DNA from 3 places in the Paracoccus sp. J55 genome. Region 1 is predicted to be linked to each of the others. Evidence: riboswitches for the same ligand, from Rfam matches in the RefSeq annotation. Region 1 holds a riboswitch; each other region holds the start of a gene.
What was found. Region 1 has a riboswitch for thiamine pyrophosphate ahead of PARJ55_RS0101030 (TenA family protein). Riboswitches for the same ligand answer to the same signal wherever they lie in the genome.
Positions count from the first base shown of each region.

Region 2: linked by a shared signal. The riboswitch ahead of thiC (phosphomethylpyrimidine synthase ThiC) and the one ahead of PARJ55_RS0101030 (TenA family protein) in region 1 are both predicted to bind thiamine pyrophosphate.
Region 3: linked by a shared signal. The riboswitch ahead of thiD (bifunctional hydroxymethylpyrimidine kinase/phosphomethylpyrimidine kinase) and the one ahead of PARJ55_RS0101030 (TenA family protein) in region 1 are both predicted to bind thiamine pyrophosphate.

Region 1 covers NZ_AZVA01000001.1:208,182-211,447, forward strand. Annotated here, with positions in the region: gene PARJ55_RS0101020 (FYDLN acid domain-containing protein) at 57-377, shown strand; gene PARJ55_RS0101025 (NUDIX hydrolase) at 448-921, shown strand; gene PARJ55_RS0101030 (TenA family protein) at 925-1,566, opposite strand; TPP riboswitch at 1,633-1,764, opposite strand; gene PARJ55_RS0101035 (AI-2E family transporter) at 1,932-3,122, shown strand; gene hflC (protease modulator HflC) at 3,237-3,266, opposite strand, start outside.
Region 2 covers NZ_AZVA01000004.1:84,823-88,088, forward strand. Annotated here, with positions in the region: gene thiC (phosphomethylpyrimidine synthase ThiC) at 1-1,249, opposite strand, end outside; TPP riboswitch at 1,355-1,475, opposite strand; gene PARJ55_RS0105655 (helix-turn-helix domain-containing protein) at 1,716-1,943, opposite strand; gene PARJ55_RS0105660 (zinc ribbon domain-containing protein) at 2,041-2,340, shown strand; gene PARJ55_RS0105665 (hypothetical protein) at 2,337-2,519, shown strand; gene PARJ55_RS0105670 (hypothetical protein) at 2,516-3,022, shown strand; gene PARJ55_RS0105675 (hypothetical protein) at 3,022-3,266, shown strand, end outside.
Region 3 covers NZ_AZVA01000002.1:344,861-348,126, reverse strand. Annotated here, with positions in the region: gene aroQ (type II 3-dehydroquinate dehydratase) at 1-55, shown strand, start outside; gene PARJ55_RS23840 (hypothetical protein) at 151-780, shown strand; gene PARJ55_RS0103780 (HAD family phosphatase) at 847-1,449, opposite strand; TPP riboswitch at 1,634-1,737, shown strand; gene thiD (bifunctional hydroxymethylpyrimidine kinase/phosphomethylpyrimidine kinase) at 1,807-2,634, shown strand; gene PARJ55_RS0103770 (FAD-dependent oxidoreductase) at 2,631-3,266, shown strand, end outside.

The DNA.
Region 1 (3,266 bases):
GCGGCTATGGCAGGGGACAGCGGATTTACCTGAACGCGGCAGAAAAAGAGAATACCATGCCCAAAGAGGAATGGGGCACGAAACGCCTTTGCCCCCATTGCGCCACGCGCTTCTACGACCTGAGAAACGACCCGATGACCTGCCCCGCCTGCGGCGCAGAATTCACGCTGGAAAGCCTGACCAACGGCCGCTCGCGCTCGCTGATCTCGGAAAAGACCGCGGCGCGGGAAGAAGACCAGACCGATCTGGTCGATGACGAGGATCTGGACGACGACGCCGATACCGGCGATCTGGACGACGATCTGCTGGACGACGACGATGACGGCGACATGTCGCTGGACGACATCGCCGACGTGCCCGAGAGCGACGACGAATAAGCCCTCGTCCCGACTGGTCCAGGCCCCGGAACGCGACCCGCGGCCGGGGCCTTTCCTTTGGCGGCCGAAGATGCGGATCATCGACAGACAGGCCATGCGCGCCATCCTGCTGACCCCGGACGACCGGGTGCTGCTGATGCGCGTCGATTACGGCACCGGCGACTGGTGGATCACCCCCGGCGGCGGCGCCGAGCCCGGCGAGACCGCCGAGCAGACCCTGCGCCGCGAACTGGCCGAGGAACTGGGCTTCGCCCTGCCCGCGCTTGGCCCGCTGGTCTGGCGCCGCCGCGTCGCGATGACGCTGCGGCAGCGACGCTGGCGGCAGTCCGAGGACTATTTCCTGATCGAGACCCAGGATTTCGTGCCGGTGATCCGGAACGCGCCCGAGGCCGGCGCCATCCGCGAATTCCGCTGGTGGAGCCTGCCCGAGATGCGCCATACCGGCGAGCGGCTGGCGCCGGCCGCGCTGCCGCGCATCGTGCTGGACTATCGCGCGAACGGGCCGCCCGGCAGCCCGCCCGAGATCGAGATCGTCGAGGATTGACCGTCAGGCCGCGTAGACCTCGTCGAAAAACGCCCGTTCCAGCGTGACGGCGCGCCGGAAGAAGTCGCGCGCCTGATCCGCCGCTCCGGGCCCGGCCCGGTCGAACTCCTCGCGCAGGAAGCCGACGAAATCCCGGAAGAAGGCATTATCGTGCAGTGTGATCCATTCGGCATGGACGAAACGCTCGGGCAGCGGCTGCGGCGCGCGGCTGGCCCAATCGAGGTAAAGCCCCTCGGCCACGTTCAACACCGCCAACACGGCGGGATAGCTGCGCGTCGCCGCCGCCTCGCGCATCAGCGCCTGGAACCCCGCGGTGGGCGCGCTGTCGGGGGTGGCGGCGCGATCCGCCTCGTCCACGCCGAGCGCCGCGAAGGCGCGCAGGAAATAGTCGTTCTCCTCGCCCGAGACCATGCCGGCGAAACGCCCGAAGCGCAGCCGCGATTCGAAGCGGTCGGCCGAGGCGATGGCCGCGCCCAGAAGCGTCAGGAAGGCGTCGAGAAAGCGGTGATCCTGCATCAGGTAGCGCGCCATCGCCGCATCCGCGATGCTGCCGGCGAACAGCTCGCGTACGAAGCGGTGCTCGACGGCGGCGGTCCAGTCCGCGGCGCATTCCCGGCGCAGGGTTTCGAAAAAGCTCTCGGTCATCGGGGCCCTCATGGCTTGGGGCGAGACCGGGTTGCAGTTCGGCCTCGCGGTGAGGCCGGCAAAAGACAGGCGCATCCTTCCCATCCCTTCGCCGGCATGATCCGGATCAGGTTCGAAGGGTCACCGCGCCGCCCGTCGTCGGGTCGATCGAGGCCAGCGGTCTCTCAGCCCCTTGCCGGGACTCCCCTTGGTGGCGCCAGACTAGCGCGCGGCGCGGCGGCTGTCACGGCCTGCCCACAAGATCGTGAGCCGCGAAATCCGGAACCGGCCGGCTGCGGCGCGGCATTGCGTCTTGCAGCCGGGGGCGAGATGTTATCTCGTTGCCGCAGGGCGGGCGCTACCCGCCCGCAGTCAGGACCGGGACCATGACGACGGGCGAAATGCCGAAACCCACGACCGCGACAGAACTGAACGATCCCGCCGCCTCGCGGCAAAGCCCGAAACAGGTCGGCCTGCGCCTGCACCGGCCGCCGCTTCTGACCAATATCTCGGCCGCGCGCTGGCTGCTGCTGGCCATCGTGGCGGCCTCGATCTATTTCTTCCACGGCTTCCTGGTGCCGGTGCTGGCGGCCATGGTGATCGCGCTGGCCAGCTGGCCCCTGCGCGAGCGCGCCGCCCGCCAGCTGAACCTGGGCCGCACCGGGGCGGCGACGGTGCTGGTGCTGGTGCTGGTCTGCTTCCTGCTGATCCCCATCGCCATGGCGCTGATCTATGCCTTCCGCGAGCTGCGCGACTGGATCAACTGGGCGATCGTGGTCAACAGCTCGGGCGCGCCGACGCCGGGCTGGATGGTCGAGCTGCCGCAGGTCGGCGACTGGCTGGACGAGAACTGGCAGACCTATATCGGCCGGCCCGGCGGCATCAGCGAGATCGTGCAGCTGGTCAGCGGCTCGAATATCGGGGCGATCTATCGCGGCGCGGTGACGGCGGGGACGCTGGCCTTCCATCTGGCGCTGACCTTGCTGTTCATGCTGATTACCCTGTTCGTGCTGTATCGCGACGGCGACAAGATCGTGGCGCAGATCGACCAGGTCGGCCGCCGCATCCTGCCCGACCGCTGGAGCAGGCTGTCGCGCGTCGTGCCCGCGACGATCAGCTCGACCGTGACGGGCATGACCCTGATCGCCATCGGCGAGGGGGTGATCCTGGGCGTGGCCTATTGGCTGGCCGGCGTGCCCTCGCCGGTGACCTTCGGGGTGATCACCGGCTTCATGGCGCTGATCCCGGGCGGCGCGCCGCTGTCCTTCACCCTGGTCTCGGCCTATCTGGTGGCCAGCGGCTCGCCCGTCGAGGGGGCGGCGCTGTTCGTCTGGGGCACCTGCGAGCTGTTCGTGGTGGACAAGACCATCCGCCCGGTTCTGGTCGGCGGCCCGGTCAAGCTGCCGTTCCTGCCGACCTTTTTCGGCCTGATCGGCGGGGTCAAGACCATGGGCATCGTCGGGCTGTTCGTCGGCCCGGTGCTGATGGCGCTGCTGGTCTCGATCTGGCGGGAATGGCAGCGCGAGCTTGCCGAAGAAGAGCAGCGGCAGGACAGCAAGCTGATCGGCCTGGAGTGACCGGGGCCTGACCGGCCCCCGGCGCAAGAACGGCGGAACATGGAAAAAGGCGGGGCGCAGATGCGTCCCGCCTTTCCTGTTGCGGCCGGGCTTCCGTCGGCGCCGGCGTCCGGATCAATCCGCCGGAAGCGGCGCCGGAGGCAC
Region 2 (3,266 bases), on a different contig from region 1:
GCTGCTTGTCCATATTGGCCTTGATCTTGTGCATGGGAACATGCCCCGGCCCCTCGATCATCACTTGGCAGTCATGCGCCCAGGCGATCTTTGTCAGCTCGCCCAGGGTTTCCAGCTCGGCAAACTGCGCCGCGTCATTGGCATCCGCGATCGAGCCGGGCCGCAGCCCGTCGCCCAGGCTGAAGCTGATGTCATAGGCGCGCATGATCTCGCAGATCTCGGCGAAATGCTCGTAGAGAAAGCTCTCGCGGTGATGATGCAGGCACCATTTCGCCATGATCGAGCCACCGCGCGACACGATCCCGGTCACCCGGCTCGCCGTCAGCGGGATCATGTGCAGCCGCACCCCGGCATGGATGGTGAAATAGTCCACCCCCTGTTCGGCCTGCTCGATCAGCGTGTCGCGGAAGATCTCCCAGGTCAGGTCCTCGGCCACGCCGCCGACCTTTTCCAGCGCCTGATACAGCGGCACCGTGCCGATCGGCACCGGCGAATTGCGGATGATCCAGTCTCGGATATTGTGGATATTGCGCCCTGTGGACAGGTCCATGACCGTGTCGGCGCCCCAGCGGATCGCCCAGACCATCTTGTCCACTTCGTCCTCCATCGAGGAGGTGACGGCCGAGTTGCCGATATTGGCGTTGATCTTGACCAGGAAATTGCGGCCGATGATCATCGGCTCAAGTTCGGGATGGTTGATGTTTGCGGGAATGATGGCGCGGCCTGCGGCGATTTCGTCGCGGACGAATTCGGGCGTGACCAAATCGGGGATCTGGGCACCGAAATCCTCACCGTCGCGGACATAGGCGGTGATGCGGCCCTCGTTCTCGCGGATGGCGACATATTCCATTTCCGGGGTGATGATGCCGGCCCGGGCATAGGCAAGCTGGGTTACCGCCCCATGGGCGGCACGCAGAGGCGCATGACGGACCGGAAAGGCCGGGGTCAGGCGCGCGCCCTCGGCAAAGCCGTTATCGGCGGCGGTCACCGGCCGCGCGGCGACCGGCGTGACATCGCCGCGCATCTGCTGCCATTGCCCGCGCCACCGCGGCAAGCCGCGCGTGATCGCGATATCGGCCTGCGGGTCGGTATAGGGCCCGGAACTGTCATAGACGGTCAGCGCCGGCTCGCCGGTCAGGGCAATGCGGCGCATCGGCACGCGGATGTCGTGCAATACGCCGGGCAGATGGATCTTGTCCGAGGCGGGCATGGCGCCGGTGGTAATCCGGGGCTGGGGGTGGTCCTTCATTGCGGTCTCCCTGTTTGGGGACCCGGCTGACAGGGGCTTCGAAAGGGGCCACGCGGCCAATGGGCCAACGCGGCCCGAAAGGACCGCGCCCCGAGATAACGGAGGTTGATTGCCCTTCGGTCTTCCTACGCCAGTGTCAACTGGGTCAGGTTCAAAGGGTCGCGTCACCGGGGTTGCCCCCTGTCAGCCTCTCAGTCCCCGTGGCGGGACTCCCCTGACGAAGCGCAAAGGTTGGACATTTTCCCCGTCGTGTCAATATCGGAGGCGATGGATCTTGATGGCCTGCCGGAGATATATCAGCCCTGCAACCAGGCGCGGCGAGGTCGCAGGGCGCTCCTGGTGCGAGGGGAAAATCTCGTCCTAAATCAGTGGCAGCCGCAGCACTGCGGATGAACGACCGCTATGCCAAAGTTTTTGCGGCTGCCATACCGCATCGCAGCCGGCAGCTTTCCGTCCTTACCACCGACTACTCGGCCTTCAGCAATGTCCAACTCTCCACCCCTAAACCCTGTGCCACGCGATATAGGTTGTCGATGGAGATGTTCTGCTCCGACCGCTCCACCGCGCTGAGATAGGTCCGGTTCAACCCGCATTCATGCGCCAGATACTCCTGCGACCAGCCGCGCTCGGCCCGCAGCCTGCGCATGTTGCGCGCCACGATGTCTCGCAGAGGACTCTTGGGGGTCGTCTTCATGCACAATGCTATTGTGCGTCGACGCTTTTAACTCTACCTGTTTTAACATTCATTCGACATCCAGGAGCCCTTCATGCCCCACCAATGTCCGCATTGCATGACCGAGATTCATGCCGAGGCCTCCACCTGCCCCGCCTGCGGGGCGATCCGCGGGGTGTGGGGCCGCTCGGTCGAAAGCTGGCGCCAGGCATCGACCTTCATGCTCGGCGTGGCCGCATTCTTCGTTCTTGCCGGCATAGTCTTTGGCACTTGGGTTGCATCGGTCGATGACCAAACGACGGCATTCGACGGCTTGATCGCCTTCCTGTTCCTTTCGCCGTTCATGCTGTTCGCTGGCGGTGTCGGCCTGTTCCTGCGCTACGTGATCCCCCGCATGCAGGAGGGCTGGTACCGATGAGGGCCGCGAAGCGGAAACCGACCGTCGGCCCGAAGCGCACCTCGATCTGCCTCAGTGCCGAGGCGCACAAATCCCTGCGGATCGAGGCCCTGCGGCGCGACATCACCATGAGCCAGTTGATCGCACAGGCGCTGGCCGATGCCGGCATCGACATTCCTCCGGAGGATCTGGAAGCATGAAGCATCTGATCACCGCCGCGCTGATCAGCCTCGCCAGCCCGGCCCTTGCCGCCGGCTGGTATTTCGAGGCCTCCATCGAGGGCGGCGCCGAATACTGGACTTTCACCAACGAGACCGGTGAGGTCAGCCCGCGCCGGGTGCGCGGCAACGAGATCTGTATCACCCGCACCGACCAGATGAACGAATTCGACGCCAACGGCACCTGTGACTTCAACAACTGCCGCGTCAGCGTGACGCTGAACGGCCGCAACGCCGAGGCGGGCGAACGGGTCAGCATCCGGTTCTCGAATGGTGAGAAGCTGGATTTCGTGGCAGACGGTGGTGACATTCTGCTGAGCAATTTCGACACGGCCGGGATGGGCGCGACCAACCTCTTCGTCCACAATGTCCGGCTAGCGGAATGGGTCGAGATCGGCTTCGGTGGCAAGCGCCACCGCTTCAGCCTCGCTGGATCGGCGGCGGCTCTGGACGCGATCCGGCCATGGATGACGGGAGGCAAGTGATGACCTCCCACGGGACCATGCACGCAACCAACGGATATCGGCGCAAAGGGCCTGACTACCTGAACAACCCGGACATGGTTGCGTTCACCATCGGGCGGGTCGTGATGGCAAAGATGACGACCGGCCGCCCCCTCAGCTGGAATACGCTACGGGCACGGCTGATGCATATCGCTGAGGGAGATACCGTCGATCTGCCGGCAGGCGTGAATGCGGAGATGGCATTGGCAGCCCTGCGATATCTCCC
Region 3 (3,266 bases), on a different contig from region 1:
CGGGGTCAATGGCTACCTGCTGGCGCTGCGCCATGTGGCGAAGCTGGTGGGATAGGGGGGCGGTAGGGGTGAGCCCATTTCTGACGCTCGGAGCACCCCATCGAACCGCAATAGTATCTAGGTGCGTGCAATCTGCTAGACGGAAACGCGATGACGTTTGAGGACCGCATTCGTTCCCTGACAATGCCGCGCCGCGGTGCATATCCGCGTCCTTGGATGACCGATACGGATCCCGATCAGGTCAAGGTCCTGATCGTCGGGGCCAGTTCGGCAAAAACCTTTCATTGCGCTGACGTGGGAACCCACGATCAGTTTCTGGACGCGCTATGGAATCGCAATGGTCGATCCTGCAGGGAGATGTATGATGCGGCCACCACCAAACCGTCAAAGACACGACCCAACTTAGCCCGGCTCTCCAAGATGCTGGCCGAACGCGGGCTAACCTCAATGCAGACGAACATTTCTTGCGCCAGTGCGCGCTATGATGCTGATCTTTCGGATGAAGACCGCGCTCATGGCACCGAAATATTCAAGGCCGTGCTCGAACACGTGCCGTGGCGCGCAATGATCGTCTACGGTGTCGGCGCGTCCAAACAGTTTGGTCGCGCTTTTGGCATGGCAATGCCGCAGGTGCCGTCGCCAGATTCCGCGCCCGTGCAGGTGAGCTTCCGAGAGCGGACGGTGTTTATATCGCCGACGCTAGCGCCGCCGAGATACCGCACTTCCGTTTGGCCGTATCTGGAGCGGGTGGTGGGGATCATCGCAAGCACCGTTTTGTAGTCACACCGATATCGATCATTTAACAGCAGCTTTCCGCAAAGCAGACCTGCTACCTGCCGGCCCTCTTCAAATCACCCCGCGCCGCGCCAGGTCCCGGCCCAGCGCCTCGGCGCCGGTAAAGTGAATCCCGTCCATGCCCAGCGCGCGGGCGCCCTCGACATTGGCCGGGCTGTCGTCGACGAAGATGCAGTCCCCGGGCCGCAGCCCGTTGCGGTCCATCAGCAGCCGGAAGATCGCCGGGTCGGGTTTCAGCACGCCGACCTGGCCCGAGACCAGGATATCGGCGAAGATCGCACCCAGGCGGGGATGCAGCTCCAGCGCATGCGGCCAGGTCTCGGCCGACCAGTTGGTCAGCGCATAAAGCGGCACGTCTCGGGCCAGCAGCGCCTCGGCCACCACCCAGCTGCCGGGCACGGTCTTTTCGATGGTGACGGGAAAGGCCGCCAGATAGCCCGCCAGGTGCCGCGCCTCGTCGCCATGCTCGGCGCGGGCGGCGGCCAGCCCCTCGGCAAAGCTGCGCCCGCCGTCCTGCATCCGGTTCCAGCCGGGAAAGTCGATGCGGGCCATCCAGGCCTCGGCCTCGGTCCGGCTGGTGAAGACATCCGCAAAGGCCAGGACCGGATCCCAGTCGATCAGCACCCCGCCCAGGTCGAAGATCACGCTTTTCATCGCATCCTTCCCTTTCCACCGGGCCCAGATCGGCCGGAATTCCGGGCGGTGTAAAGCCCGAAACCGCCGCAGGCCGCCCGCCATCTTGCCCGGCCAGGCGGACAGATGCGTGACACCCCGCGACGGACCGGCGGCGCTCGGCCCTTGCAAAGCGGGACGCCGGGGCCTAGTGTCGCGCGAAAGACTCATACACTTGGGGAGCCCCGCACGGGGCTGAGAGGTGCCGGGCACCGACCCATCGAACCTGATCCGGGTCATGCCGGCGTAGGGAAGGGTAGAGTGATGCGGCCCCGCAATTCCCGGTCCGCCACCCATCCGCCCCACGTCCCCATGCCCGGCCAAAACGAAAGGCGGGCCATGTCGGGATTGCAGCCCCATCCCATCGCGCTGACCATCGCCGGCTCGGACAGCGGCGGCGGCGCCGGGATCCAGGCCGACCTGAAAAGCTTCTCGGCCCTCGGGGTCTATGGCGCCTCTGTGATCACGGCGATCACCGCGCAGAACACCCGCACCGTCGCTGCGGTCGAGCCGGTCAGCCCCGCCATGGTCGCGGCGCAGATCGACGCGGTTTTCGGCGATCTCGAGGTGCGCGCGGTCAAGATCGGCATGGTCGGCGGCGCAGATGTGATCACAGTCGTCGCCGACCGGCTGGCGGCGCTGCTGGCGGACAATCCGGTGCCGGTGGTGCTGGACCCGGTGATGGTGGCGAAATCCGGCGACGCGCTTCTGCCGGACGATGCCGTCTCGGCGCTGCGCGAGCAACTGATCCCGCTGGCGACGGTGCTGACCCCGAACCTGCCCGAGGCGGCGCGGCTTCTGGGTCGCCCCGCCGCCGCGACGCCCGAGGAAATGCGAGAGCAGGGCGAGGCGCTGCGCGCCCTGGGCGCCGACCATGTGCTGATGAAGGGCGGCCATGCCAGCGAGGACGCCTGTACCGACCTTCTGGTCGGGCCGCAGCCGCTGGTCCTGACGGCCCCGCGCCAGCAGACGCCCAACACCCACGGCACCGGCTGCTCGCTGTCCTCGGCCATCGCGGCGGGGCTGGCCCAGGGCATGGCGGTGCCCGATGCCGTGACCCGCGCCCATGGCTGGCTGCAAGGCGCCATCGCCGCCGCCGATGAGCTGGCGGTGGGGCTGGGCCACGGCCCGGTGCATCATTTCCACGCGCTCTGGAGACGGACATGACCGCGATCACCATCCTGGGCGCCGGGGTGATGGGGCTGTGCATCGCCACCGAACTGGCGGCGCGCGGCACTCTGCCCCGGATCATCGACCCGGCCGGCAAGCCCGGCGCGCAGGCCTGCAGCTGGCGCGCCGGCGGCATGCTGGCGCCCTATTGCGAGGCCGAAAGCGCCGAGCCGGCGGTGCTGCGCCTCGGCCTTGACGCCGCCGACTGGTGGCAGGCGAATGGCGCCGAGGTCATCCGGCGCGGCACGCTGGTCCTCGCCCCCTCACGGGACCGGGCGGAACTCGACCGCTTCGCCCGGCTGACCCAGGCGCATCAGCCGGTGAGTGCCGAGGAGATCGCGGCGCTGGAGCCGGAACTGTCCGGGCGCTTCCCGCGCGGGCTGCATTTCGCCACCGAGGCGCATCTGAACCCGCGCGCCGCGCTGCTGGCCCTGCGCGACCGGCTGGAGGCGCAGGGCGTCGCCATCGAGACCGAGGGCACGCCCGCCGGCCTGATCGTCGATGCGCGCGGGCTGGCGGCCCGCGACCAGCTTCCCGACCTGCGCGGCGTGCGCGGCGAAATGCTGGTGATCCGCTGCCCGGAAGTGACGCTGACCCGCACCATCCGCCTGCTGCATCCGCGCATCCCC